Regions from separate parts of the Acidovorax sp. GW821-FHT10E04 genome, predicted to be linked through region 2. Evidence: riboswitches for the same ligand, from Rfam matches in the RefSeq annotation. Region 2 holds a riboswitch; the other holds the start of a gene.
The links. Region 2 has a riboswitch for thiamine pyrophosphate ahead of AC07OC_RS01155 (purine-cytosine permease family protein). Riboswitches for the same ligand answer to the same signal wherever they lie in the genome.
Positions count from the first base shown of each region.

Region 1: it holds a riboswitch for thiamine pyrophosphate, as region 2 does, so the genes downstream of both, thiC (phosphomethylpyrimidine synthase ThiC) here and AC07OC_RS01155 (purine-cytosine permease family protein) in region 2, are expected to answer to the same signal.

Region 1 covers NZ_JBWKMT010000010.1:36,702-51,397, forward strand. The annotation lists gene AC07OC_RS25050 (methyl-accepting chemotaxis protein) at 1-106, opposite strand, end outside; gene thiC (phosphomethylpyrimidine synthase ThiC) at 285-2,165, opposite strand; TPP riboswitch at 2,307-2,430, opposite strand; gene AC07OC_RS25060 (hypothetical protein) at 2,475-2,651, opposite strand; gene lpxC (UDP-3-O-acyl-N-acetylglucosamine deacetylase) at 2,734-3,657, opposite strand; gene ftsZ (cell division protein FtsZ) at 4,062-5,303, opposite strand; gene ftsA (cell division protein FtsA) at 5,479-6,708, opposite strand; gene AC07OC_RS25080 (cell division protein FtsQ/DivIB) at 6,816-7,622, opposite strand; gene AC07OC_RS25085 (D-alanine--D-alanine ligase) at 7,619-8,605, opposite strand; gene murC (UDP-N-acetylmuramate--L-alanine ligase) at 8,602-10,035, opposite strand; gene murG (undecaprenyldiphospho-muramoylpentapeptide beta-N-acetylglucosaminyltransferase) at 10,032-11,099, opposite strand; gene ftsW (putative lipid II flippase FtsW) at 11,096-12,367, opposite strand; gene murD (UDP-N-acetylmuramoyl-L-alanine--D-glutamate ligase) at 12,364-14,361, opposite strand; gene mraY (phospho-N-acetylmuramoyl-pentapeptide-transferase) at 14,358-14,696, opposite strand, start outside.
Region 2 covers NZ_JBWKMT010000001.1:257,458-272,153, reverse strand. The annotation lists gene AC07OC_RS01205 (sulfite exporter TauE/SafE family protein) at 1-681, shown strand, start outside; gene AC07OC_RS01200 (nitrite/sulfite reductase) at 692-2,479, shown strand; gene AC07OC_RS01195 (DUF934 domain-containing protein) at 2,509-2,898, shown strand; gene AC07OC_RS01190 (phosphoadenosine phosphosulfate reductase domain-containing protein) at 2,943-3,566, shown strand; gene cysD (sulfate adenylyltransferase subunit CysD) at 3,736-4,704, shown strand; gene AC07OC_RS01180 (sulfate adenylyltransferase subunit 1) at 4,704-6,071, shown strand; gene fdxA (ferredoxin FdxA) at 6,185-6,514, shown strand; gene AC07OC_RS01170 (NAD(P)/FAD-dependent oxidoreductase) at 6,639-7,694, shown strand; gene AC07OC_RS01165 (nuclear transport factor 2 family protein) at 7,823-8,182, shown strand; gene AC07OC_RS01160 (helix-turn-helix domain-containing protein) at 8,195-9,076, shown strand; TPP riboswitch at 9,113-9,217, shown strand; gene AC07OC_RS01155 (purine-cytosine permease family protein) at 9,290-10,570, shown strand; gene thiD (bifunctional hydroxymethylpyrimidine kinase/phosphomethylpyrimidine kinase) at 10,639-11,487, opposite strand; gene AC07OC_RS01145 (FAD-dependent oxidoreductase) at 11,774-12,898, shown strand; gene thiS (sulfur carrier protein ThiS) at 12,895-13,092, shown strand; gene AC07OC_RS01135 (thiazole synthase) at 13,176-13,988, shown strand; gene thiE (thiamine phosphate synthase) at 13,981-14,696, shown strand, end outside.

The DNA.
Region 1 (14,696 bases), on a different contig from region 2:
CCAGCGCCACGTAGCCCATGGCGCCGATGACAACAAGCAGGATCAGGGAAAAGACGGTTCCGAAGTAAAGGCGCGTGCGGATGGAGAAGCGGCCCAGAGCATTCATGGCTCTTCCTTACAATTTTTAACAGACAATCCAGCATAGCAAATTTGGTGCCACGCCCTCCCCCCGGTCTTCTGAACCGAGTGTGGCCGGACTATATGCCGGGCTGCCGCCCCCGCCGCACAGGGTAAGCACCGCCCCGGGGCCCTTTGCAGGGAATCCCCGGGGTCAGTAGGCGGGCTTATGCCACCGGTGTCACGGGAATGTAGAACTGCCCGCCGCGCTGCTGGAATTCCGCCGCCTTGGTCTGCATGCCCTGGGCCAGCGCCTCGGCCTCCGCCACGCCCTTCTGGGCGGCAAATTCGCGCACTTCCTGCGTGATCTTCATGGAGCAAAACTTGGGGCCGCACATGGAGCAGAAGTGCGCCACCTTGGCGCTGTCCTTGGGCAGCGTTTCGTCGTGGTATTCCTTGGCCGTGTCGGGGTCCAGGCCCAGGTTGAACTGGTCCTGCCAGCGGAAGTCGAAACGCGCCTGGGAAAGCGCGTCGTCGCGCGCGCGGGCCCCCGGGTGGCCCTTGGCCACGTCGGCCGCGTGCGCGGCGATCTTGTACGCGATGATGCCCTGCTTGACGTCGTCGCGGTCGGGCAGGCCCAGGTGCTCCTTGGGCGTCACGTAGCACAGCATGGCGGTGCCCATCCAGCCGATCATGGCCGCGCCGATGGCCGATGCGATGTGGTCGTAGCCCGGTGCGATGTCGATGGTCAGCGGGCCCAGGGTGTAGAACGGCGCCTCGTGGCAGGTCTTGAGCTGCTCGGTCATGTTGGCCTGGATCATGTGCATGGGCACGTGGCCGGGGCCTTCGATCATGGTCTGCACGTCGTGCTTCCAGGCCACCTGGGTCAGCTCGCCCAGCGTGTGCAGCTCGGCGAACTGCGCCTCGTCATTGGCGTCCGATGCGCAGCCGGGGCGCAGGCCGTCGCCCAGGCTGAACGACACGTCGTACGCCTTCATGATGTCGCAGATGTCCTCGAAGTGCTCGTACAGGAAGCTCTCGCGGTGGTGCGCCATGCACCACTTGGCCATGATGGAGCCGCCGCGCGAGACGATGCCCGTGCGCCGCTGCGCGGTGAGGTGGATATAGGCCAGGCGCACGCCGGCGTGGATGGTGAAGTAGTCCACGCCCTGCTCGGCCTGTTCGATCAGCGTGTCGCGGAAGATCGCCCAGGTCAGGTCCTCGGCCACACCGCCCACCTTCTCCAGCGCCTGGTAGATCGGCACGGTGCCAATCGGCACGGGCGAGTTGCGCACGATCCAGTCGCGCGTGGTGTGGATGTTCTTGCCGGTCGAGAGGTCCATCACGTTGTCGGCACCCCAGCGGATCGCCCACACGAGCTTCTCGACCTCTTCCTCGATGCTCGACGTGACGGCCGAGTTGCCGATGTTGGCGTTGATCTTGACCTTGAAGTTGCGCCCGATGGCCATGGGCTCCACCTCGGGGTGGTTGATGTTGGCGGGAATGATGGCGCGGCCCCGGGCCACTTCGTCGCGCACGAATTCGGGGGTGATGATCTTGGGGATGCTCGCGCCCATGGGGTTGCCCATCAGGCGCTTCTCACGGCCAGCGTCGGCCATGTACTGCTCCATCCACTCGCGCTTGCCGTTCTCGCGGATGGCCACGTATTCCATCTCGGGCGTGACGATGCCCTTCTTCGCATAGTGCATCTGCGTGACGTTGGCACCCGCCTTGGCGCGCAAGGGCTTGCGCTGCAGGGCCGCGGCCTCGGCGCGCAGTTGGGCCAGACGGGTGGCGTCTTCGCTTTTCTGGCCATCGTCCAGCGCCACGGGCGCGCGGCCTTCGTAGTGCTCCACGTCGCCACGGCCGGTGATCCAGCCGCCGCGCACTCCCGCCAGGCCCTTGCGCACATCGATCGCAGCCTCGGGGTCGGTATACGGGCCGGAGGTGTCGTACACGCTGACCAGTTCGCCGTTGGTCAGCGCAATGTCGCGCACGGGCACGCGCAGATCGGTGTGCAGGTGGCCGGGGAGGTAGGCCTTGCGTGAGGCAGGAAAGGGTTCGCGCGTGCGTGCGAGCAACTCGGCGAACTTCTCGGGGGTGGCCAGCTTGGCGTGGGGGTCGGGGGCGTTCATGGGCAGGTCTCCTGGTTCCGGTGGCGGTGGGTGCTGCTCCGGAATGGACCTGTGCGCCCCTCGGGTGCGGCTGCACCTGAGGCATGGCGTGCCAGCAGGGACTGCGGGCACGGAGACAAGGAGGTCGGCTCTTCTTCCGCCGGTATGAACCGGATCAAGTTCGTCGGGTTCGCAAGGCCTGCCGAATTTCTTCAGCCACCTCGCATCTCAGCGCTTACGCACACCCCGGAGCAGGCGCGAGTATAGGCCAGAGAGAAAAAACCGCGCCGCGGAGCCTCTCGGTCAGGCGAGGCGCCCGATGAGGACCACCGCAAAGAAGAAGACGGCCGCGATCACCGTCCACTTGAGGATGACGAGCCCCAGGCGCTTGTAGCGCGCCTGCCCCGTGCCGGCATAGAAGGCAAACGACACGGCCGCCGCCAGGAGCAGCAGCATGGCCAGCCAGCGAAAGATCAGCATGTCAGGGACTCCCGGCGCCGTGAAAACGGGCGCGGCACTGGCAGGAGGCTCCGGGCTGCGGCCCGGGAATGGTGCTTCATGCTCACCAGGCGCGCGCCGGCTGGGCAAACCCGCCGGGCGCCTGGCGCTCGTCCTCGAACGTGACGACCTCCCAGGCATCGCGCTGGGCCAGCAGCTCGCGCAGCAGCAGGTTGTTCATGGCGTGGCCCGAGCGGAAGGCGCTGTAGGCCGCGAGCAGGGGCTTGCCGATCAGGTACAGGTCGCCCATCGCGTCCAGGATCTTGTGCTTGACGAACTCGTCGTCGTAGCGCAGCCCGTCGCTGTTGAGCACCTTGTAGTCGTCCATCACGATGGCGTTGTCGAGGCCGCCGCCCAGCGCCAGGCCGTTGGAGCGCATCATCTCCACATCGCGCGTGAAGCCGAAGGTGCGCGCGCGGGCGATGTCGCGGCTGTAGTTGCCTTGCCCCATGTCGAACTCCACGCGCTGGCCCGTGGAATCCACGGCGGGGTGGTCGAAGTCGATCTCGAAACTGAGCTTGTAGCCGTGGTAGGGCGCAAGCCGAGCCCACTTGGCCGCGGCGCCCTCGCCTTCGCGCACTTCCACCGGGCGGGTGACGCGGATGAATCGCTTGGGGGCGTTCTGCAGCTCGATGCCCGCGCTTTGCAGCAGGAACACGAACGATGCCGAAGAGCCATCCAGGATGGGCACCTCTTCGGCGGTGATGTCCACATAGAGGTTGTCGATGCCCAGCCCCGCGCAGGCCGACATGAGGTGCTCCACGGTGTGTACCTTGGCATTGCCCACGGCGATGGTGGACGCCAGGCGGGTGTCGGTCACGGCCTCCGCCCGGATGGGGATGTCCACCGGCTGCGGCAGGTCCACCCTGCGGAACACGATCCCGGTGTCCGGCTGCGCAGGCCGCAGGGTCAGCTCGACCCGCTGGCCACTGTGCAGGCCCACGCCCACGGCGCGGGTGATCGTCTTGAGGGTGCGTTGCTGGAGCATCCGGGGATTTTAGTGGGGGGACCCCGCAAAAACCATCCGCCGCTTCCTATGACCCTGATAGAAAACGGAGAGTCGCAGGGGCGGCTTACAAGCTGCCGGAGACGCGTGGGTAGCGCCCCGCAGCGACTGCATACGCGCCACGCGCCACCAGACGACGGTGACTGCGCAGCTGAGGAGCATACGAGCCAAATAGGAAGCGCGGTGGTGGAAACCGTCACGGCCCAATGCCAGAGACACCGCGCAAGGGCCGCCCCACCGCGCATGTCGAGAAACCCCTTGCCAGAGTCAAGGGGCGCTCGGTCTGTCCCAGCCCGCGCAGGCGGGCTGGGAGCCGCAGACCTCGCCCCCTCCCGCGCAGCGAGAGAGGGGGTGAAGCGGCGTAGCCGCTCAGGGGGAGTACCGAATCAATCCGCCTGCTTGCGCAGGAAGGCCGGAATCTCCAGGTCGTCCATGCCGCCCGAGGACAGCGCGTCCACGCGCGCCGCGGCCTGGGTGCGGTTGGTACGCCACACGCTGGGCACCGACATGCTGCCGTAGTCGGCCTGCGCGCTGCCGGCATGGCCGCCCTGCACGCCCATGGCCGAGCCCAGGGCCCCCGTGCCCGCGATGGGCATCTGGTAGGCCACGTTGTCCGTGCCGGTGCGCAGGCCGCCCTGCACCACCGAAATCGGCTGGCGGCGCGCGTTGGGGCGCGACAGGCCGGTGGCCACCACGGTCACGCGGATCTCGTCGCCCAGGCTGTCGTCATAGGCAGCGCCGTAGATCACGTGCGCGTCGGGCGAGGCGTAGGCATTGATGGTGCTCATGGCCAGGCGCGATTCGGACAGCTTCAGGCTGCCCTTGGCGGCCGTCACCAGCACCAGCACGCCCTTGGCGCCCGACAGGTCGATGCCTTCCAGCAGCGGGCAGGCCACGGCCTGTTCGGCGGCGATGCGGGCGCGGTCCGGGCCGCTGGCGGTGGCCGTGCCCATCATGGCCTTGCCGGGCTCGCCCATCACGGTGCGCACGTCTTCGAAGTCGACGTTCACGTGGCCGTATTCATTGATGATTTCGGCAATGCCGCCCACGGCGTTCTTGAGCACGTCGTTGGCATGGGCGAAGGCTTCGTCCTGGGTGATGTCATCGCCCAGCACTTCCAGCAGCTTCTCGTTGAGCACCACGATCAGCGAATCCACGTTGGCTTCGAGCTCGGCCAGGCCGTTGTCGGCGTTGGTCATGCGGCGGCCGCCTTCCCAGTCGAAGGGCTTGGTGACCACGCCCACGGTCAGGATGCCCATTTCCTTGGCCACGCGGGCGATCACGGGTGCGGCGCCCGTGCCCGTGCCGCCGCCCATGCCGGCCGTGATGAACAGCATGTGCGCGCCGTCGATGGCCAGGCGGATGTCGTCCACCGCGGCCTCGGCGGCTTCACGGCCCTTGTCGGGCTTGCTGCCGGCGCCCAGGCCGCTGCCGCCCAGCTGGATGTGGCGATGGGCCGAGCTGCGGGTCAATGCCTGCGCGTCGGTGTTGGCGCAGACAAACTCCACGCCCTGCACGCTGCGGGCAATCATGTGCTCGACGGCGTTGCTGCCGCCGCCGCCCACGCCGATCACCTTGATCTGGGTGCCCTGGTTGAATTCTTCGGCTTCGATCATTTCGATGGTCATGTTGGAGCTCCTGTTTCTTTCACTGAATTCGTTTGCAATCTCGTGTGCAACTGCCAATGGGTTGTTCGGTATGTCATCGTGCGCAGCGGGGATGGCGGTCCGGTACATCGTCGCCATCGCCCACGCGGTATTCGGTGCGGACTGCCTCTCGCCAGCCAAAGAGGAAATTTCATGGTCAGAAATTCCCCACGATGAAGTCCTTGAAACGGCCAAACGCCGTCTTCATGGAACCGCTTTTCTGTGCCACCTTGAAGCCGCGCAGCCGCGCCAGGCGCGCCTCTTCCAGTAGGCCCATGACGGTAGCAGCCCGGGGCTGTGCCACCATGTCAGACAAGGCGCTGGAATACTTCGGAATGCCGCGCCGCACGGGCTTCAGGAAGATGTCCTCGCCCAGCTCGATCATCCCGGGCATGACCGAGCTGCCGCCCGTGAGCACGATGCCCGACGACAGCACTTCTTCATACCCCGACTCGCGCACCACCTGCTGCACGAGCGAGAAGATCTCTTCCACGCGCGGCTCGATCACGCCGGCCAGCGCCTGCTTGCTGAGCATGCGGGGGCTGCGGTCGCCCAGGCCCGGCACTTCCACCTGCGCCTCGGGGTCGGCCAGCAGCTGCTTGGCGTAGCCGCTCTCGACCTTGATGTCCTCGGCGTCCTTCGTGGGCGTGCGCAGCGCCATGGCGATGTCGCTGGTGATGAGGTCGCCCGCGATCGGGATCACCGCCGTGTGGCGGATCGCGCCGCCGGTGAAGATGGCCACGTCGGTCGTGCCCGCGCCGATGTCGACCACCACCACGCCCAGCTCGCGCTCGTCATCCGTCAGCACCGCCTGGCTGCTGGCCAGGGGGTTGAGCATGAGCTGCTCGACCTCCAGGCCGCAGCGGCGCACGCACTTGATGATGTTCTCGGCCGCGCTCTGCGCACCGGTCACGATGTGGATCTTGGCCTCCAGGCGGATGCCGCTCATGCCGATGGGCTCCTTCACATCCTGCCCGTCGATCACGAACTCCTGCGGCTCCACCAGCAGCAGGCGCTGGTCGCTGCTGATGTTGATGGCCTTGGCCGTTTCCACCACACGCGCCACGTCGGCCGAGGTGACCTCCTTGTCCTTCACGGCCACCATGCCGCTGGAATTGAGGCCGCGGATATGGCTGCCCGTGATGCCGGTGTACACGCGCTGGATCTTGCAGTCGGCCATCAGCTCGGCTTCCTTCAGCGCCTGCTGGATGCTCTGCACGGTGGCGTCGATGTTCACCACCACGCCGCGCTTCAAGCCATTGCTCGGGGCCACGCCCAGGCCTGCGAGCTTGAGCTCGCCATTGGGCAGAACCTCGGCCACCACGGCCATGACCTTGGCCGTGCCGATGTCCAGCCCCACCACGACGTCTTTGTATTCTCTTGCCATATCAGTCTCTGCCCTTCTCTGTTCTGTCCCGCCGCACCCCGGCCTCATTCACGAACCGCCCCGCTCTCCACGCCACGCACCGCTGTTGCTGCTGCTGTTGCATGCCGTCACCTCCTGCGCACGCCACCCGCGGCGCCCATGGCATCGGGGATCACGGTGCTCACGCCGCGCATGCGCAGCGCATACCCCCCGGCGTGCCGCAGGTCCGCGGATTCCAGGGACTCCACGCGCCGGCCGTACTGCGCCGCCACCTGGGTCAAGGTGCGCGTGAAGCGCTGCGTGCGCTGCACCACCTCCTGCGGTGCCCCGCCCCCCAGCTCCACCACCGCGTCGCTGTCGAGCCTGGCGCGCCAGCCGCCCCGGCCGGTCAGTTCCAGGGACTCGACCTCCAGCCCCAGGGGCTTGAACACCGGCTGCAGCAGCCCAAACATCTGCAGCACCTCGGGGGAACTGCCCGCGGGGCCCAGCAGGCGGGGCAGGCCGTCCTGCTCCACATCGCCCACGTTGGCCTCGAACACCTCGCCCTGCCGGTTGACCATGGCCGAGCCGCTCTCCGGTCCCCAGTACGCCACGGCCTCGTGTTCCTGCAGCTCCACCTGCAGGCTGCCGGGGTAGACCCGCCGCACCTCGGCGCGGCGCACCCAGGGCACTTGCTCGAACGCCGCGCGCGCGGCGCGCAGGTCCACCGTGAAGAAGTTGCCCGCGAGGTGCGGCGCCACATTGGCCCGCAGGGTGACGGCGTTGTTGTGCACCAGCTCCCCCTGCACCACGATGCGCGCGATCGCGAAGCCCGGATAGCGCAGCATCCACCAGGCACCCGCCGCCAGCACGAGCAGGGCGCAGCCCACGAACAGGACCGACGCGGTCAGGTTCATGAGCTTGACGTCCAGCGGTGCGGGCAGCGCGGAGTTCATTTGGCGGCGGCTCCTTGCGTGTCGAGCACGGCATCGGCCAGGATGCGCAGGCACAGCTCCTCGTAGCTGATGCCCGCAGCGCGCGCGGCCATGGGCACGAGGGAGTGGCCCGTCATGCCCGGCGAGGTGTTCATCTCCAGCAGAAAGGGCTTGCGGTCGCTGGCGCGCAGCATCAGGTCGGCGCGGCTCCAGCCCCGGCAGCCCAGGCTGCGGTAGGCGTCCAGCACGATGCGCTGGATCTCGCGCTCTTCCGCTTCGGGCAGGCCGCTCGGGCACTGGTATTTCACGTCGTCGGTGAAATACTTGTTCTGGTAGTCGTAGGCACCGTCGGGCGCCACGATGCGGATCACGGGCAGCGCGCGCGCGCCGGCGCCCTGGCCCAGCACGGCGCAGGTGACTTCCTCGCCGTCGATGAATTCCTCGCAGAGCACATCGGGGTCGTATTTCGCGGAGAGCTGCACGGCCTCCTGCATGTCCGAATAGCCGCGCACCTTGGTCACGCCGATGGACGAGCCCTCGCGCGGCGGCTTGACGATGAGCGGCAGGCCCAGCTCGTCGGGCACGGTGCGCACCACCTCGCGCTGCTGGCGGTCGGGCGCCAGCCACACGTAGCGCGGCGTGGGCAGGCCCTCGGCCAGCCACACCCGCTTGGTCATGACCTTGTCCATCGCGATGGCCGAGGCCATCACGCCCGGGCCCGTGTAGGGGATGCCCAGCAGTTCGAGCGCGCCCTGCACCGTGCCGTCTTCGCCATGGCGGCCGTGCAGCGCGATGAAGCAGCGGGCATAGCCGTCGCGCTTGAGATCGCCCAGCGGGTTCTGCGCGGGGTCGAACGCATGCGCGTCCACGCCGCGCGAGCGCAGGGCCTGCAGCACGCCGCTGCCGGACATCAGCGACACCTCGCGCTCGGCCGAGTCGCCGCCCATCAGCACGGCCACCTTGCCCAGGGACTTCACATCAAAATTCGAATCAAAAAGGGTCATAGCGCGCTCCCCTCCAGCGCCTTAAGCTCATTATTTTGTAGCAAATCAACCACCTTGCCGGGCACGGCGCCGATGGAGCCCGCGCCCATGCACATCACCACGTCGCCGTCCTTCGCGTTGTCGGCGATGGCCTGCGGCAGGTCGGCCACGTTGTCGATGAACACCGGCTCCACGCGGCCGGCCACGCGCAGCGCGCGCGCCAGTGAACGGCCGTCGGCCGCCACCACGGGCGCCTCGCCGGCGGCGTACACCTCGGTCAGCAGCACGGTGTCGGCATGGCCGATGACCTTCACGAAATCCTCGAAACAGTCGCGCGTGCGGCTGTAGCGGTGGGGCTGGAAGGCCAGCACCAGGCGGCGGCCCGGGAAGGCGCCGCGCGCCGCTGCCAACGTGGCGGCCATCTCCACCGGGTGGTGGCCGTAGTCGTCGATCACGGTGAACTGGCCGCCATCCCGGGCGGGAAGGTTGCCGTAGCTCTGGAAGCGCCGCCCCACCCCCTTGAAGCCGGCGAGCGCGCGCTGCACGGCCTCGTCGGGGATGTTCAGCTCCACGGCGATGGCGATGGCCGACAGCGCGTTGAGCACGTTGTGCTCGCCCGCGAGGTTGAGCACGATGTCCAGGTCCGGCAAGGTGACGCCGTTGCGCCGCTGCACGGTGAAGCGCATCTGCCCCGCCTCGGCGCGCACATTGATGGCACGCACCTGGGCATCTTCGGAAAAGCCGTAGCTCGTGATCGGGCAGGTCACGCTTTGCAGGATGTCGCGCACGGCCGGGCTGTCCACGCACAGCACGGCCGTGCCGTAGAACGGCATGCGGTGCAGGAAGTCGACGAACGCGCCCTTGAGCCGGCCGAAGTCGTGCCCGTAGGTGTCCATGTGGTCGGCGTCGATGTTGGTCACCACGGCCATCACGGGCAGCAGGTTCAGGAACGAGGCATCCGACTCGTCGGCCTCGACCACGATGTAGTCGCCGCTGCCCAGCTTGGCGTTGGCCCCCGCGCTGTTCAGTCGCCCGCCGATCACGAAGGTGGGGTCCAGGCCCGCCTCGGCCAGCACGCTGGTCACGAGGCTGGTGGTGGTGGTCTTGCCGTGCGTGCCGGCAATGGCGATGCCCTGCTTCAGGCGCATCAGCTCGGCCAGCATGAGCGCGCGGGGTACGACCGGGATCTTCTTTTCCCGGGCTGCGAGCACCTCGGGGTTGTCGGGCGTGACGGCCGTGGACGTGACCACGGCATCGGCGCCTTCGATGTGCGCCGCCGCGTGGCCCAGGCAGGTCTTGATGCCCAGGCCCTCCAGGCGGCGCAGCGTGGCGCTGTCGGCCAGGTCGGAGCCGGAGATGCGGTAGCCCAGGTTGAACAGAACCTCGGCGATGCCGCTCATGCCGGCGCCGCCCAGGCCGACGAAATGGATATGGCGAATGGCGTGCTTCATGGTGTTGCAAGCTCCTCGCAGGCAGTCACCACCTCGCGGGTGGCGTTGGTTTTTTGCATGTCTTTAGCTTTAAGCGCCACACCCACCAGGGTGGAACGCTGCATATTCAATAGCATCCCGGACAGCCCCTCGGGCGTCAGGTCGCGTTGCTGCACCAGCCAGCCGCCGCCGGCGTTCACCAGGAACTGGGCGTTGGTGGTCTGGTGGTCGTCCACGGCGGAAGGGAATGGCACGAACACGGCCGCCGCGCCCACGGCCGCGATTTCGGTCACGGTGCTCGCCCCCGCGCGGCAGACGATGATGTCGGCCTCCGCAAACGCGCTGGCGGTGTCGTCGATGAATGGCGTCAGCTCCGCATCGACCCCGGCGGCCGCATAGTGGGCGCGCAGCGCGTCGATCTGCGTCGCGCCGCTTTGGTGAACCACGGTGGGGCGTTGTTCGGCGGGCATCAGCGCGACGGCCTGCGGCACGATCTCGTTGAGGGCCCGTGCGCCCAGGCTGCCCCCCACCACCAGCAGGCGCAGCGGGCCGGAGCGGCCCGCAAAACGTTCGGCCGGGCCGGGTTGCCGGGTGAAGGCGGTGCGCAGCGGGTTGCCCACCCACTGGCCCTTCTTGAACACATCGGGGAAGGCCGTGAACACGCGGTCCGCGACGCCCGCCAGCACCTTGTTGGCCATGCCGGCCACGGAGTTCTGTTCGTGCAGCACCAGGGGCTTGCCGGCCAGCACGCCCATCATGCCGCCCGGAAAGGTGATGTAGCCGCCCAGGCCCACCACCACATCCGGCTTCACGCGCCGCACCACGGCCAGCGCCTGCCAGAACGCGCGCAGCAGGCGCAGCGGCAGCAAAGCCAGCGTGACGAGTCCCTTGCCGCGCACGCCCGAGAAGTCGATGAGCTCCAGCGCGAAGCCGTGCTGCGGCACGATGCGCGACTCCATGCTGCCCGGCGCGCCCAGCCAGTGCACGCGCCAGCCGCGTGCACGCAGTTCCTCGGCGACGGCCAGTCCGGGGAAGATGTGGCCGCCGGTGCCGCCGGCCATGATGAGGGCGGTCTTTTGCGTCATACGCGCCCTCCCCTCATCAACAATTTGTTTTCATAGTCCACACGCAAGACCACGGCCAATGCCACCAGATTCATCAAGATGGCGGATCCGCCGAAGCTCATCAGCGGCAGCGTGAGCCCCTTGGTGGGCAGCGCGCCCAGGTTCACGCCCATGTTGATGAAGGCCTGGAAGCCGATCCAGATCGCCACGCCCTGCGCCACGAGGCCCGCGAACACGCGGTCGAGGGCGATGGCCTGGCGGCCGATGTGCATGATGCGGCGCGTCATCCACAGGAACAGCACGATGAGCGTGACCACGCCCACCAGGCCGAACTCCTCGCCGATCACGGCCAGCAGGAAGTCGGTGTGGGCCTCGGGCAGCCAGTGCAGCTTTTCCACGCTGCCGCCCAGGCCCACGCCAAAGATCTCGCCGCGCCCGATGGCGATCAGCGAGTGCGAGAGCTGGTAGCCCTTGCCCAGGGCGTGCTCCTCGCTGAACGGATCCAGGTAGGCGAACACGCGCTCGCGCCGCCAGGGGGAGCTGGCGATCATGATGCCGAAGGCCGCCACCAGCACGCCCGCGATCAGGAAGAACATGCGGGCGTTCACGCCGCCCAGGAACAGGATGCCCATGGCGATCACCGCCACCACCATGAAGGCCCCCATGTCCGGTTCGGCCAGCAGCAGCACGCCCACGATGGCCACGGCCGCCCCCATGGGCAGCACGGCGCGGAAGAACCGCTCCTTCACGTCCATCTTGCGCACCATGTAGTCGGCCGCGTAGATGAGCACGGCGAACTTGGCCACCTCGGAGGGCTGAAAGCCGATGGGCCCGAGCGACAGCCAGCGCCGCGCGCCATTGACCACCTTGCCCACGCCGGGAATCAGCACGGCCACCAGCAGCAGCAGCGCCACCACGAAGAGCCAGGGCGCCATGCGCTCCCACAGCGCCATGGGCACCTGGAAGGCCAGCAGCGCCGCGACGAACCCGACCACGAGGTACATCACATGGCGGGTGAGGAAATGGGTGGAGGCGTAGTTGGCAAAACGCGGGTTGTCCGGCATCGCGATGGAGGCCGAATACACCATCACCAGCCCCCAGGCGAGCAGCGCCACCACCACCCACAGCAGCGCCTGGTCGAACCCGAGCACGCTTGCCGGCGTGCTGGTGGTGCGGGGCCGGTAGTCGGTGCCGCCCACGCGCACCGGCAGCACGTCCACGGCCTTGCCGGGCAGGCCGCCGAACCAGCCCGCCACGCGCTGCAGGAAGCTGCTGGCCGGTGCACTCATGCCGCGCCTCCTGTCGCATCGTCCGCCAGGGCATGCACCGTGTCGCAGAAGACCTGGGCGCGGTGCTCGTAGCCTCTGAACATGTCAAAGCTCGCGCAGGCGGGCGACATCAGCACCGCATCGCCCGCATGGGCGCGCTGCGAGGCCAGTTCCACGGCCTGCGGCAGGGTCTCGGCGTCGACCAGTGCCACGCCGCTGTCCTGCAGCGCGGCGCGGATCTGCGGCGCATCGCGCCCGATCAGCACCACCGCGCGCGCATGGCGCGCCACGGGCGCGGCCAGCGGAGAAAAATCCTGGCCCTTGCCATCGCCGCCCAGGATGACCACGATGCGGCGCTCCGCGCCCAGGCCGGTGAGGGCCGCCACCGTGGCGCCCACGTTCGTGCCCTTGCTGTCGTCGAAGTACTCGACGCCGTGGATGATGGCCACGGGCTCCACGCGGTGCGGCTCGCCCCGGTACTCGCGCAGCCCGTACAGCAGGGGCGCCAGCGTGCAGCCTGCCGCCGATGCCAGCGCCAGTGCGGCCAGCGCGTTCACGGCGTTGTGGCGGCCCCGGATGCGCAGCGCGTCAGCGGGCATCAGGCGCTGGATGTGCAGGTCCTCTGCGGCCTCGTTGCGGCCGCGCTTGCGGGTTTCGTCCGCATCCATGGCGCGCACCAGCCAGGGCATGCCGCTCACCACCTCGATGCCGAAGTCGCCGGGGCGCTGGGGCATGTCTGCGCCAAACGTCAGGTGCTCGCGCACCTGGGGCTTTTGCAGCTTGACCTTGACCGGCGGCGGCAACATCTGCATCACGGCCGCGTCCTCGCGGTTCAGGATCATGAGCCCGGCCTGGCCGAAGATGCGCGCCTTGGCCGCCGCATAGGCCGCCATGTCGCCGTGCCAGTCCAGGTGGTCCTGCGTGATGTTGAGCACGGTGGCCGCCGTGGGCTCGAACCCGGTCACGCCGTCGAGCTGGAAGCTTGAGAGTTCCAGCACCCACACCTCGGGCAGCGTGCCCGCGTCGATGTGGCTGGCGAGCGTGTCGAGCAGCGTGGGGCCGATGTTGCCGGCCACGGCGACGCTCTGGCCCGAGCGCTCCACGAGCTGCCCCGTGAGCGAGGTCACCGTGGTCTTGCCGTTGGTGCCCGTGATCGCCAGCACCGCCGGGGCGTAGCCGTGCGAGGCCTTGAGCGCGCCCAGCGCCATGGAATACAAGCTCAATTCACCACCAGCGCTTATTCCACAGGCGCTGGCAGCTACTAAAACAGGAGCAATTGTCTGGGGACTCAAACCCGGTGAGCGGTAGACCGCATGCAGGTCCTGGCCCTCGACCAGGCTGGCGTCGAAGGCACCGGCCACAAAACGCACCTGGGGCAGCTCCTGCTGCAGCACCGCGAGCTGCGGCGGCGCGGCGCGCGTGTCGGCCACGGTGACCTCGGCGCCACAGCGCACGCACCAGCGCGCCATGGCCAGGCCCGAGGCGCCCAGGCCCAGGATGAGGATCTTCTGGCCCAGCAGCGGACGCAGGCCTTCGCCGGGCCGGCCCAGGGGCTCGGCGGGCCCATCGGCTGGAGCGTCCTGCGTGGCTTCTTCTTCATCAGCCACCTGCGGCAGCGCAGACGCGGCCTCTGGGGCCGCCACCTCGGCAAAAATCTGCGCCACGAAATCGGCGGCGGCCTTGGCGGCGGAGACCGCGGGCGGCTTTTCAGGGTCCCAGGCATTGGCCGCCGCGTTGGCTGCGCGTGCGCCTGTGGCGGGCCCGGGAGCCCCGGCCGTGCCATCGGCGCTTGCCGCAGGTTCCGTCGCGCCGGCCGTGGCGTCCATGGGTTCGGCGGCGGACAGCGCGCCGGGCCCGGCCACGTCGGTCACGCCTGGGTCGCCCGGCACCACATCCGCCGTGGACCGCTCTGGTGGCAGCTCCACCTCCGGCGTTCCGGCAGGCGCATCCATGCCCGTGGCCGCCACGGGAGGATCGGCTGGTGCCGCCGGGATGAGGGGATCGTCCGGGTTCATCGCAGTTTCAATGTGGACAGGCCGATGAGGCACAGCAGCATGGTGATGATCCAGAAGCGCACGACCACCTGGGTCTCCTTCCAGCCGCTCTTTTCAAAATGGTGGTGCAGCGGCGCCATCTTGAGCAGGCGCCGGCCTTCGCCGTAGCGCTTCTTGGTGAACTTGAACCAGGTCACCTGCAGCATCACGGACAGCGCCTCGACCACGAAAATGCCGCCCATGATGGCCAGCACGATCTCCTGGCGCACGATGATGGCGATGGTGCCCAGCGCCGCGCCCAGCGCCAGCGCGCCCACGTCGCCCATGAACACCTGCGCGGGGTGCGCGTTGAACCA
Region 2 (14,696 bases):
TTGGCCATCGGCACCGACCTGCTGTTTGCCGCATTCACCAAGATGGGCGGCACCGTGAGCATGGCGCGCCAGCGCCTGGTGCCCTGGCGCGTGGTGGCCCAGCTGTGCGCGGGCAGCATTCCGGCCGCGCTGCTGGCGCTGTGGGCGCTCAAGGTCCTGGGCCCCGCCAGTGCCCAGGCGCAGCGGATCATGACGACCACGCTCGGTTTCGCGCTGCTGTTGACAGCCGCGGCCACGCTGTACAAGGTGGTGGCCTTCTCGCGCCAGCGCCAGGCGGCCGACCATGCCAAGCGCCAGGCCAGCTCCGAGCAATCCACCCGCCCCCGCCACTGGAGCCTGCCCGTGCTGCTGGGCGCCGTGATCGGCACGCTGGTCACCTTCACCTCGGTGGGCGCGGGCGCCATCGGCGTCACGGTGCTGCTGCTGGTCTACCCCCTGCTACCGCTGCCCCGCGTGATCGGTGCCGACATCGCCTATGCCGTGCCATTGACCCTGGTGGCGGGTCTGGGCCATGCCACGCTGGGTTCGGTGGACTGGCCTTTGCTTGCACAATTGCTGGCTGGCTCGTTGCCGGGCATCTGGCTGGGCTCGCGCCTTGTCACCCGCACCCCCGAGCGCCTGATCCGCTCCGCGTTGTCCCTCCTGCTGGCCTGGGCAGGCGCCAAATTAATAATGATCTGATTGGTCCACGATGTATCAATACACACCCTTCGACAAGACGTTCGTCAAGCAGCGCGCCCGCCAGTTCCGCGACCAGCTCAACCGCTGGCAGGCTGGCAAACTGGCCGAGGACGACTTCCGCCCCCTGCGCCTGCAAAACGGCTGGTACGTGCAGCGCTACGCCCCCATGCTGCGCGTGGCCGTGCCCTACGGCGAGATCGCCAGCCGCCAGCTGCGCGTGCTGGCCACCATCGCCCGCGAGTACGACGAGCCCGAAGCGGCCGTGTTCAAGGCCGCCATGGAAGGCCAGGGCCTGCTGGGCACCACCTTCCTGCCCAAGAACTGCGCCCACTTCACCACGCGCACCAATGTGCAGTTCAACTGGATTCCGCTGTCCAAGAGCGCCGACGTGATGGACCTGCTGGCCACCGTGGACATGCACGGCATCCAGACCAGCGGCAACTGCATCCGCAACACCACCACCGACGCACTGGCCGGCGTGGCCGTGGATGAGATCGTGGACCCGCGCCCCTACGCGGAAATCATCCGCCAGTGGACCACGCTGCACCCGGAGTTCGCGTTCCTGCCGCGCAAGTTCAAGATCGCCATCAGCGGCGCCAAGGACGACCGCGCCGCCACCGGCTGGCACGACGTGGGCCTGCACCTCGTCAAGAACGAGGCGGGGGAGATCGGCTTCAAGGTCTTCGTGGGCGGCGGCATGGGCCGCACGCCGGTGATCGGCACGGTGATCCGCGAGTTCCTGCCCTGGAATCAGATCATGAATTACATCGAGGCCATCGTGCGCGTGTACAACGAGCACGGCCGCCGCGACAACAAGTACAAGGCCCGCATCAAGATCCTGGTCAAGTCCGAAGGCCAGCAGTACATCGACGATGTGGAAGAAGAGTACCGCCAGATCATGGAGATCGACGGCGGCCCGCACACCGTGCCCCAGGCCGAGTTCGACCGCGTGGCCGCCTGCTTTGTGCCACCCAAGCTGGCCGACATTGCCGACGTGGCCCCCGCAGCCTTGCAGGCGTCGCTGGACGCACAGGCGGCAGAGCATGTGATGTTTGGCCGCTGGCTCAAGCGCAACGTGCACGCGCACCAGAACCCGCAGCTGCGCGCCGTGACGCTGTCGTTCAAGCGCCCCGGCCAGTCGCCGGGCGACGCGACCAGCGAGCAGCTGATCGCCGTGGCCGACCTGGTGGACAAATATTCCGCCGGCGAAGCCCGCGTGACGCACGACCAGAACGTGGTGCTGCCCTGGGTGCATGCCAGCCGCCTGTTCGAGCTGTGGCAAGAGGCCAAGGCCCTGGGCCTGGCCAGCGCCAACGTGCAGCTGCTCACCGACATGATCGCCTGCCCCGGCGGCGACTTCTGCGCGCTGGCCAACGCCCGCTCGCTGCCGATCGCCGAGGCCATCACCCAGCGCTACCAGGACCTGGACGAGCTCGACGACATCGGCGAGATCGACCTGCACATCAGCGGCTGCATCAACAGCTGCGGCCACCACCACAGCGGCCACATCGGCATCCTGGGCGTCGACAAGGACGGCAAGGAGTGGTACCAGGTCACGCTCGGCGGCTCCGACGGCTCCGACCTGTCGGGCGCCGCCGTGGCCGGCAAGGTGATCGGCCCTTCGTTCTCGGCCGCCGAAGTGCCCGACGTGATCGAAGCCGTGCTCACCACCTACCGCAGCCTGCGCGAAAGCGGCGAGAGCTTTCAGAATACCGTGCGCCGCACCGGCCTGGACCCCTTCAAGGAAGCCGCCAAGACTGCCCGCCACCCCGCCAAGGAAGAGCTGGCCACGGCCTGATCGCCAGCCGCCACGCCCTGATAAGACCCATGAAAATTCTTGCCTCCCAAGACCACCAGCCGCCCGCAGAGGGCGATGCCCGCGCCGTGGCGCTGGCCAACGATGCCGATGCACTGGCCCTGCCGCTCGACGGCGTCGAGCGCGTGGACCTGCATTTCCCCAGCTTCACCGATGGCCGCGCGTTCAGCCAGGCCTTCTTGCTGCGCCGCCGCCGCGGCTTTGCGGGCGACATCCGCGCCACGGGCGACGTGCTGATCGACCAGCTGGTGCAGATGCAGCGCACGGGCTTTTCGTCGGCCGTGCTGCGCGATGGCGTGGACCCGGCCGATGCGCAGCGCCAGTTCGAGATGTTCCCCGGCTTCTACCAGGGCGACGCGGTGCACCCGCAGCCTCTCTTTGCCGACAAGGCTGCCGCCTGAGCCAGACCCGCAGCGCTGGTACGCACACCCACGAGCACCCCACCATGAGCCAATTCGATCTCGCACGCGTCAATGCCGACCTGGGCCGCAACGCCGAAGGCCTCGTCGCCTGGGCACTGGGCCTGGGCCAGAGCCCCATCGTCACCACCAACTTCCGCCCGTTCGAGGCGGTGATCCTGCACATGGTGTCCGCAGTGAACCCCGATGTGCCGGTGGTCTGGATGGACAACGGCTACAACACCGAAGCCACCTACCGCTTTGCCGACGAGGTGACCCAGCAGCTGGGCCTGAACCTCAAGATCTACCTGCCGCGCCGCTCGCGCGCGCACCGCGAGGCCGTGGAGGGCGCAACGCCTGCCCTGGACGACCCCCGCCACGCCGCGTTCACCGAAGAAGTGAAGCTCGAGCCCTTCGCCCGCGCCTTGCGCGAGACCGCGCCCAAGGTCTGGTTCACCGCGCTGCGCGCCACCGACACCGCCGTGCGCGCACAGATGGACCCGGTGAGCATCAACCCCGACGGCCTGATCAAGGTGGCGCCGCTGCTGCACTGGTCGTCCAAGGATCTGCACGAATACTGCGTCCAGCACGGCCTGCCCAACAACTTCGATTATGTGGACCCGACCAAGGGCGAAGAGAACCGCGAGTGCGGCCTGCACATCGCGCATTGACCTTGAAAATGACTCCCCCTGAGCCGCTTCGCGTCTTCCCCCTCACTCGCTGCGCGGGAGGGGGACGCGCCCGGTGGCCCGGCAAAGCCGGTTCCACGGGTGCACTTGTCTCGAGTGCGCCAGTGGCATGCGCCGCAGCCTTTGAACTGATGACCGAGAGCACCCGACCATGAACGCACGCACCGACTCAGCGCTGCTTGAGAAAAAGACCAACAACATGAGCCACCACCTGAACAATTCGCACCTCGACGCCCTGGAAGAGGAAACCATCTTCATCCTGCGCGAGGTCGCCGCCGCCTTCGAGCGCCCCACCCTGCTGTTCTCGGGCGGCAAGGATTCGCTGGTCATGCTCAAGTGCGCCGAAAAAGCGTTTGGCACCAAGGCCAGCGGCGGCGGCATTCCCTACCCGCTGCTCATGATCGACACGGGCCACAACTTCCCCGAGGTCACGGACTTCCGCGACTTCCGCGCCAAGGAGCTGGGCGCCGAACTCATCGTGCGCAGCGTCGAGGACTCGATGGCGCGCGGCACCGTGCGCCTGGCCCACCCCGGCGAATCGCGCAACGTGCACCAGTCGGTCACGCTGCTCGAAGCGATCGAGGAATTCCGCTTCGACGCGCTCATCGGCGGCGCCCGCCGCGACGAGGAAAAGGCCCGCGCCAAGGAGCGCATCTTCTCGCACCGCGACAGCTTCGGCCAGTGGCAGCCCAAGGCCCAGCGCCCCGAGCTGTGGACCCTGTTCAACACCCGCCTGCAGCCCGGCGAACACTTCCGCGTGTTCCCCATCAGCAACTGGACCGAACTCGACGTGTGGCAGTACATCGACCGCGAGAGCATCGCGCTGCCCAGCATCTACTACACGCACAAGCGACAGGTGGTGGACCGCAAGGGCCTCCTGATGCCGGTGACCGAGCTGACCCCGCCGCGCGAGGGCGAGACGGTGCAGACGCGCGACGTGCGTTTTCGCACGGTGGGCGACATCACCTGCACCGCACCGGTGGAGAGCACGGCGGCCACGGCCGCCGACATCGTGATCGAGACCCTGGCCGCCGACGTGAGCGAGCGCGGCGCGACGCGCATGGATGACAAGACCAGCGACGCCTCGATGGAAAAGCGCAAGAAAGACGGGTACTTCTGATGACCACTATGAATTCGATAGCTACTAGCGCTTATGCATCAAGCGCTGGCGGCCAAAATGACCACATTTCCGCCCTGAAGTTCATCACCTGCGGCTCGGTGGACGATGGCAAGAGCACATTGATCGGCCGCCTGCTGGTGGACAGCAAGGCCGTGCTGCAGGACCACCTTGCCGGCGTACAGCGCCAGGGCGAAACCGACCTGGCCCTGCTCACCGACGGCCTCAGCGCGGAGCGCGAGCAAGGCATCACCATCGACGTGGCCTACCGCTACTTCGCCACCGAAGAGCGCAAGTTCATCATCGGCGACGCGCCCGGCCACGAGCAGTACACCCGCAACATGGTCACGGCCGCCAGCAGCGCCGACGCGGCCGTGGTGCTGGTCGATGCCACCAAGCTCGACTGGAAGAACGCCGACCTCGCCCTGCTGCCGCAAACCCGCCGCCACAGCCTGCTGGCCCACCTGCTGCGCGTGCATTCGCTGGTGTTCGCCGTGAACAAGCTCGACGCGGTGGAAGACCCAGCGCTCGCCTGGAAGCACATCCAGGGCGCGCTGGCGGCGTTTGCCCAGGCCGCCGGCATCGCCGTGCGTGCGACGGTGCCCGTGTCGGCGCTCAAGGGCTGGAACGTGGTGGACGCCCACGCGGGCTGGTGCGGCTACGAGGGCCCCACGCTGCTGCAGGTGCTCGAAGCCCTGCCCAACACGCCCCCCGACACGGCGCTGCCCCTGGCCTTCCCGGTGCAGTGGGTCGAGAAGTTCTCGTCCTCGTCCGACACATCCCAAGGCCGCCGCGTGTTCTGGGGCCGTGTGGCCTCGGGCAATGTCACCCCCGGCACGCCGGTGCAGATCTTCCCCAGCGGCCAGCTGGCCACCGTGGCCCAGGTGCTGGACCATGCCCGCCGCCCCACCGACGTGCCCGCTGGCACCAGCGCCGGTTTCATCCTCGACCGCGAGGTGGACGTCTCGCGCGGCGACTGGATTCTGGCCGCGCCCGCGGCCACCACCGCCCCCGCCGAGGACGACTTCGACACGCCGGCCAGCGTGCCCGCATGGCCCGCCAGCCGCGAGCTGCGCACCACCGTGGCCTGGATGGATGACGAACCCCTGGTCGCCGGCCGCGTGTACTGGGCGCTGCACGGCCACCGCTGGGTCAAGGCCAAGGTCAAGGCCGTGGTGCACAAGCTCAACATCCACACGCTGGCCGAGGAAGCCGCCACGCAGCTCGACCCCAACGCCATCGGCCATGTGGACCTGCTGCTGCAGGAGGCGATTCCCGCCGCAGCCTTCGGCAAGGCCCGGGTGCTCGGATCGCTGATCCTGGTGGACACCGCGAGCCACAAAACCGCTGGCGCCGTGCTGGTCAACTGATCCAGATCAGCGCCACCCCCCAAGTCACCCCATCCGGGGAAGGGGCCCTGTAACCAAAGGTCGGTGAAAGCTTCTAAAATTGAGGGTTTTCACCGACCCACACAACCTTTGTCATGACCCACGTCGTCTCCGAAAACTGCATCAAGTGCAAGTACACCGATTGTGTGGACGTGTGCCCCGTGGACTGCTTCCGCGAAGGCCCGAACATGCTCGTCATCGATCCCGACGAGTGCATCGACTGCGCCGTCTGCATCCCTGAGTGCCCGGCCAACGCCATCTTTGCCGAAGAAGACCTGCCGGCCGACCAGATCGCCTTCATCAAGCTCAATGCCGACCTGGCCTTCGCCGACGGCTGGAAGAGCATCACCAAGCGCAAGCCCGCGCTGCCCGACGCCGACGAGTGGAACGGCAAGCCGGGCAAGGTCAACGAACTGGTCAAGTGACCCCCCTGAGTCGCTTCGCGCCATCCCTCAAGGGGGACGCCACCAGTGGCCTGGCAAAGCCAGTTCCACGGTGGCACAGGTCTTTGGCAGCGCCAGTTTCGGGCGCTGCGCGCGTGGCTTGAGCATGATTCAAGAAACCGACGCCGTCGTCATCGGTGCGGGTCCCGTGGGCCTGTTCCAGGTCTTCCAGCTGGGCCTGCAAGGCATCACCGCCCACCTGATCGACGCCCTGCCCCATGCGGGTGGCCAGTGCGTCGAGCTGTACGGCGACAAACCCATCTACGACATCCCGGGCATCCCGGTGTGCACCGGGCGCGAGCTGGCCGGTTTGCTGCTTCAGCAGATTGCGCCGTTCAAGACCCAGTGGCACCTGGGCACGCTGGTCTCCGCACTCACCGTGCAGGCCGATGGGCGCCTGCTGGTCGAAACCTCGCAAGGTGCGCAGCTGCTGGCCGGCAGCGTGTTCATTGCCGCAGGCGTGGGCGCCTTTGTGCCGCGCACGCTCAAGGTGGACGGCATCGAGCGCTTTGTGGGCACCCAGGTCCACTACCAGAACCTGCCCTCCACGGCCCACGTGGCCGGGCGCCATGTGGTCGTGCACGGCGGCGACGAGCCCGCCGTGGCCCGCGCCGTGGAACTGGCCGAACAAGGCCAGGCCGCCCGCGTCAGCCTGCTGCACCGCCGCGATGTGTTCCAGGCCCCGGATGCCCTGTTGCAGCGCCTGCAGCAACTGCGCGATGCGGGCCGCATCCACGTCGAGGCTGCACAGATCACCGGCATTGAAACCGCTGGCGACCAGCTGACCGCCTTGCAGGTGGTGGACGCCGATGGCAGCACCCGCGCCCTGGCGCTGGACCTGCTGGTTGCCGTGCTGGGCATTTCGCCCCGCCTCGGGCCCATTGCCGACTGGGGCCTGGCCATGGACCGCAAACAGCTGCTGGTGGACACTGAGGCCTTCCGCACCAGCGTGCCCGGCGTCTACGCCGTGGGCGACATCAACACCTACCCCGGCAAGCGCAAGCTGATCCTGTGCGGTTTTCATGAAGCGACGCTCGCAGCCTTTGGCGCGGCCGAGGCGCTCAAGGGCGGCAAGGTGGCGCTGCAATACACCACCACGAGCCCACGGCTGCACCAGCTGCTGGGTGTGGCGCCGGCCTCTGCGCCTGCCGCCAGCACGTAGTCCAGGCGGATCAGGGCACCACCATGCCGTGCCCGAACGGCGCGCCCACAAATAAGCACAAAATGTCCAAAAGGCGCGCAAGCGCCCGGCACGATGGCGTCTCCCGTCAACACCATCAGGAGCACACCATGAGCCAACAACCCCTTCAATCCATCTGGGACACCTACACCGCGTCGTGGAAGACCGACTCGGCCGCGGATCGCACAGCCCTTTTTGCCCAGTCCCTCGACCCCGCCTGCACCTACAACGACCCACTGGCCACCGCCCAGGGCTGGGACCAATTGACGGCCTACATGGACAACTTTCACAGTCAGGTCCCCGGCGGGCATTTCGTGACCCACTATTTCGCCAGCCACAACCAGCAGAGCATCGCCAAATGGAACATGGTGGATGGCAGCGGACAGGTGATCGGGGAAGGCGTGAGCTACGGCCGGTACAACGATCAGAACCGGCTCGTGGCCATGACCGGTTTCTTTGAAACCCCGTGAACGGACGCCAACGTGCTTTATCTGCGGCAAATCCAGGAGGGCATCGATTTCATCGAGGCCCATCTCGAATCCGACATCCAGCTTTCCGAGGTGGCGCGGGCCGCGGGGATGAGCCAGTGGCACTTCCAGCGGATCTTCAAGGCGCTGACCAACGAAACCCTGAAGACCTACATCCGCTCGCGCCGGTTCTCGCGGGCGCTGGAGCAGTTGACCAGCACGCGGCTGAGCGTGCTCGACATTGCGCTGGCGTCCGGGTACGAGACGCAGGAAAGCTTCACGCGCGCGTTCCGGGATTGCTTTCGGCTCACGCCGTCGCAGTACCGCAAGATGGGCAACCGCTCGCTGTTCGTGCGCAAGATCCGGTTTGACGAAAGCTACCTCGCGCACATTCACCACAACATCTCCCTGGCACCCGACATAAAGGAGCAGCCCGCCATGCAGCTGGTCGGGCTGCCCACGGACTACTACGGCATCGATTCCGAAAAGAACAACCTGGGCCAGAAGCTGCCGCCCCTGTGGGCGAAATTCCTGCCCCGGCTGGGAGAGATTGCGAACACCGTGCCCGGGGTCTGCTATGGCGTCGTGGCACCGGCGGGGCCCCACACGGAAGCGCTGCGCTACCTGGCCTGCATCGAGGTGAAGGGCCCCGGCGCCTTGCCATCGGGCATGGTGGCCATGGAAATCCCCGCATCGACCTATGCGCGCTTCACCCACCGGGGCCCTGCGCAGAATGTCGATGCGACGGTGAACTACATCTACTCGAGCTGGCTGCTGTCGGCGGGCCCATCGCACACCCTGGGGCCGGATCTGGAAATCTACGGTGCCCAGTACCACCCGACGTCCGGCGACTCGGTGATGCACTACGCGATCCCCATCGCCCACCCCGCGCCCTGAGCGCCCCACTACAATGGCCCCGCGTTCCTTCTGGAACGCCCACGCTAGGGGTGTCGGGACCGGGCCACCGGAACCGACTGAGAGAGTCCCTTTGAACCTGATTGAGATCATCCTCGCGCAGGGAAGCACGTCCGCCTCGGCACAGCCCAGAATGAAATGACTTTGGGGCGCGCTGGCGGGCCGCCCCTGCTCTGTACTGCCACGGAGCCTGCCATGTCCTCATCCCCCGCCGCGCCCGCCACCAACGAAGCGCTGGCCCCCGTCTCCCCCGACCGCCGCGTCTTCCAGTGGCACGACCACGCCTCGCTCTGGTTCAGCCTGGGCGTGGGCCTGCTGGTCATGCAGGTGGGCGCCTACCTGATGCCCGCGCTGGGCACGCAAGAGGCGCTGATCGCCATCGTCTGCGGCTCCATCGTGGGCGCGGGCCTGCTGGGCTGGGTGGCCAAGCTGGGCTGCGACAGCGGCCTGGCCAGCGCCGGGCTGATGCATGCCGTCTACGGCCGCACGTTCGCCAGCCTGCCGATCATCCTGAACATCGTGCAGCTGGTCGGCTGGGGCACGTTCGAGCTGGTGGTGATGCGCGACGCCACGGTGGCCATCGGCCAGCAGTCCGGCACCATGGCCGGCGCGCATTGGCCCGTGCTGGCCACGCTGCTGTGGGGCGGCGTGGTGATGCTGCTCATCAGCGGATCGATGGTGCAGCTGGTGCGCAAGGTGATCGCGCGCGTGGCGCTGCCGCTGGTGGTGCTGTCGCTGCTGTGGCTGTCGTGGCAGTTCCTGTCGCTGGCGCAGGCCCAGGGTTTTGAAGCGCTGTGGACGCGCAAGGGCGAAGGCGGCATGGGCGTGCTGCCCGCGCTGGACCTGGTGATCGCCATGCCCATCTCGTGGCTGCCGCTGGTGGCCGACTATGCGCGCCACGGCAAGAACGGCGGCTCCGCATTGCGCGGCACGTGGCTCGGCTATGCGCTGGCCAACATGTGGTGCTACACGCTCGGTGTGCTGGTGGCGCTGACGCTGCCCAGCAAGGATCTGGTGCAGGCCCTGTTGCTGGCCCAGGGCGGGCTGATCGCGCTGTCGCTGATCCTGATCGACGAGGTGGACAACGCCTATGGCGACACGTATTCGGGCGCGGTGTCGGCCCACAGCCTGCTGCCACGCTGGGGCGTGCGCAAGTGGGGCCTGGCCATGGCTGTGGTGTGTACCGGCCTCGCGCTGGTGCTGCCCATGCACAGCCTGGAGCCATTTTTGCTGCTGCTCAGCTCGGTGTTCGTGCCGCTGTTTGGCGTGATCCTGGGGCGGCTGGCCTTTGGCGCCAACGCACCCGCGCTGCTCGCTGCGGCACGCCGGGTGAATGCGGCCCCGGTGGCGATCTGGCTGGTGGGGATTGCCGTCTACCACCTGGCCCCGCAGGTGGTGCCGGGCGCGGGCTCGGCGCTGCCGGCGTTGGCGTTCAGTTTTGTGCTGGCCTGGGCCACACGGCCACGGGTGCGTTGAACCGCTATTGAATTGTGAGCATATAGCGCTTACTGGATAAGCGCCAGAGGCCAAAAACAATCAAACCTTTAAAGCACCAGCTGCGCCACGGGCGCATGGCCGTGGTTGAGCGGGCCATGGCCACGGCCGGTGGTCACATCGGCCCCTGCCGCGATGGCGCCCAGAATGTAGGCGCGCGCGCGCTCCACCGCCTGCTGCAAGGGCAGGCCCCGCGCCAGGTGTGCCGCGATGGCCGATGACAGGGTGCAGCCCGTGCCATGCCCGTTGTGCGTGGCAATGCGTGCGGACTCCAGCCGCTGCCGCACGCCGCCGCGTGTGGCCAGGACATCCACCACCCAGTCTCCGGGCAGGTGGCCGCCCTTGAGCAGCGCCGCCGGGGCGCCCAGGGCCAGCAGCCCGTCCACCGCAGCTGCCAGCGCATCCACGCCCTCGATCGTGCGCCCCAGCAGCCAGCCGGCCTCGTCCAGGTTGGGGGTGATCACCTCGGCCAGCGGAAACAGCTCCTGCACCAGCACGTTCACGGTTTCCGCGGCGATGAGCCGGTCGCCGCTGGTGGCCACCATCACCGGGTCGAGCACCACGTGCGGCAGCTGGTAGGTGCGGATGGCATCGGCCACCACGCGCACCACTTCGGGCGAATGCAGCATGCCGATCTTGACCGCGTCCACGCCGATGTCCTGCACCACGGCGTCGATCTGGGCCTTGAGCATCTCGGGCGGAATGCCGTGGATGCCCGTGACGCCGCAGGTGTTCTGGGCCGTGATGGCGGTGATGGCCGTCATGCCGTAGCAGCCCAGGGCGCTGAAGGTCTTGAGGTCGGCCTGGATGCCCGCCCCGCCGCCGCTGTCGGAACCGGCGATGGAAAGCACGCGCACATAGCGGCGTGCTGCGGAGGTCGGGGGAATCAATGAAGTCATGGCAAAAATTATGGCCTATGCGTTAGCGCAAAAAGAGCTGCCGCGGGTTGTGCTGTAATTGATTTTTCCGGACGAAACAGGGGTGTCCCGCGGCCGAGAACTGAACAGGTTCTTGGGTGCGCGACTGAGAAATACCCTGGGGCACCACAGAACACTGCGCACCGCGCGGCGCGTACTGGCCCCGCTACCCGATCCAGGTCATGCTGGCGTGGGGAGTTTCCAAGAGCGGCCCTGCCCCCGTTTTGTCCATGGTTGCCAGCCAACACACAGACAGACAGACGGACTTATGCCACTTCAACCCTCTTCTTTTGCCATTCTGGGCGCGGGCCTCATGGGCCGATTGCTGGCGGTGGAGCTGGCCCGCCAGGGGCACCGTGTGGACATCTATGACGCGGGCAGCCCGGCCGCCGAGCATTCGGCCGCGACCGTGGCCGCCGCCATGCTGGCGCCGCTGGCCGAATCGGCCATCACCGAGCCCGGCGTGGTGCGCATGGGCCACCATGCCCTCACCCGCTGGCCGCAGCTGCTGGCGGCGCTGGCCGAGCCCGTGTTCTTCCAGCAGGCCGGCACGCTCATCGTGTGGCACCGGCAGGACGCGGCCGAAGCCCAGCGGCTCACGCGCCAGCTGGAGGCCAACCAGCACACGGTGCCCGAGCTGCCCGCCCTGCAAAAGCTCGACGGCGCCGCGCTGGCCCAGGCAGAGCCCACGCTGGCACAGCGCTTTGCGCAGGGCCTGTACCTGCCCGGTGAAGGCCAGCTCGACAACCGGCAGCTGCTGGCTGCCCTGGTGGTGGAAATGCAGCGGCTGTCCGTGCGCGCGCACTGGCACGCGCCCCGGTCGCCCGAGGCCTTTGCGCCCGGCGCCCCCGGCCAGCCCGACTGGGTGCTGGACTGCCGCGGCCTCGGTGCCAGGGCCCAATGGCCCGCGTTGCGGGGTGTGCGGGGCGAGGTGGTGCGCATCCACGCACCGGATGTCACGCTGCAGCGCCCCACGCGGCTGGTGCACCCGCGCTACCCGATCTACATCGCGCCCAAACAAGACCATCTGTTCGTGATCGGCGCGACCGAGATCGAATCGGACGACGTCTCGCCCGCCAGCGTGCGATCGACGCTGGAACTGCTCTCCGCCGCCTACGCCGTGCACCCCGGCTTCGCGGAAGGCCGCATCCTGGAGCTGGCCACGCAGTGCCGCCCCACGCTGCCCGACAACCTGCCCGCCATCCGCCAGCCGCGCCGGGGCGTGCTGGAGATCAATGGCCTGTACCGCCACGGCTTCATGATCGCGCCGGCGATGCTGGATGTGACGCTGGAAGTGCTGAACGCGGGACAATCGCAGCTTTCGCAACGTTTTGACCTCGCGCTGGACCTGAAACCCGCCTCCCAGTCCAGCGCGGCCGCTGCCTTCGCATGAACATCTCCATCAACCAGATCCCGCATGAACTGCCCGAAGGGGCCACCGTGGCCGATGCCGTGGCCGCCATCGCGGCACGCCCTCCGTTTGCGGTGGCCGTGAACACCCACTTTGTGCCCAACACCCGCTACGCCGCGCAGGCCCTGCAGCCCGGCGACCGCGTGGAAATCATCTCGCCCGTGACGGGGGGCTGACCCCCGACCTTCTTTCTTGAGACAAATTGGCCCTTGGCGCTTTCCCACAAGGCGCGAGCAGCTATTAAAAAGATAGTAAATACATGACCACCTCGACGCCCCAAGACCCCCTGGTGCTGTACGGCCAGCAGTTCGCCAGCCGCCTGCTGCTGGGCACCTCGCGCTACCCATCCCCTGCGGTGCTCGAAGCCGCCGTGCTGCGCGCGCAGCCCGCCATGGTCACCGCGTCATTGCGCCGCCAGGGCAGCAACCCGGCCGAAAGCGGCAGCAGCTTCTGGGAGCTGCTGCGCAAGCTCAACGTGCCCGTGCTGCCCAACACCGCCGGCTGCCACAGCGCGCAAGAGGCCATCACCACCGCGCAGATGGCGCGCGAGGTGTTCAACACACCGTGGATCAAGCTGGAGCTGATCGGCGACGACTACACGCTGCAGCCCGACACGCTGAACCTGGTGGGCGTGGCGGAACACCTCATCAAGGAAGGTTTTCAGGTGCTGCCGTACTGCACGGAAGACCTGGTGCTGTGCCAGCGGCTCGTCGATGTGGGCTGCCAGGCCGTCATGCCCTGGGCAGCGCCCATCGGCACCGGGCGTGGCCCCGTGAACCCCTATGCACTGCAGACGCTGCGCGAGCGCCTCGACGTGCCCATGCTCGTGGATGCGGGCCTGGGCCTGCCGTCGCATGCCTGCCAGGTGATGGAATGGGGCTATGACGGCGTGCTGCTGAACACCGCCGTGGCCCTGGCGCAGGACCCGGTGGCCATGGCGGGCGCGTTCGCCGACGCCGTGAATGCCGGGCGTGCCGCGCGCAAGGCCGGTGCCATGGCGGCGCAAGAGGCCGCCCAGCCCAGCACCCCCGTGCTCGGCACCCCCTTCTGGCACCATGAACAACATGCGTGACGACACCAGCGCCATGGTGCAGGCCCTTCTTGCGCACCACGCCCCCACCTTCGCGGGCTTTGGCGCCGAGCCTGTCCCGGAGCCCACGCGGCAGGAACCCGCCTACCTGGCAGCCCTGCAGGCCTGCAGCACGCTGGGCTTCATTGCCCACGACGCGGAATGCCTGGCCCAGGCCTGGCTGGCGCAGAGCCTGCGCACGGGCGCCTTCCAGCCAGCCCAGTGGCCCGACGAGCCACAGGACTTTGGCCTGGTGCCCCGGCCGCGCGCCGATGCGTTCGCCCCTTGCCCGGAAAGGCTGGGCCTGTACGCCGTGCTGCCGGATGCCGGCTGGGTGGGCCGCATGGCCCGCGCGGGCGTGCCCACGGTGCAACTGCGCTTCAAATCCGCTGACGAGCACGCGATTGCGCAGGAGGTCCACGCCGCCGTGCAGGCGGTCGAGGGCACGGGCGCCCTGCTGTTCATCAATGACCATTGGCGCGTGGCCATCCAGGCGGGCGCCTACGGCATCCACCTGGGCCAGGAAGACCTGGATGCACTGGCCCCCGACGAGCTTCGGGCGCTGCGCGCTTCGGGCCTGCGCCTGGGGGTCAGCACCCATGGCTACGCGGAAATGGTGCGCGCAGATGCCGTGGGGCCCAGCTACATTGCCATGGGTGCCGTGTTTCCCACCACCCTCAAGAAGATGGCCACCGCGCCACAGGGCGTGGG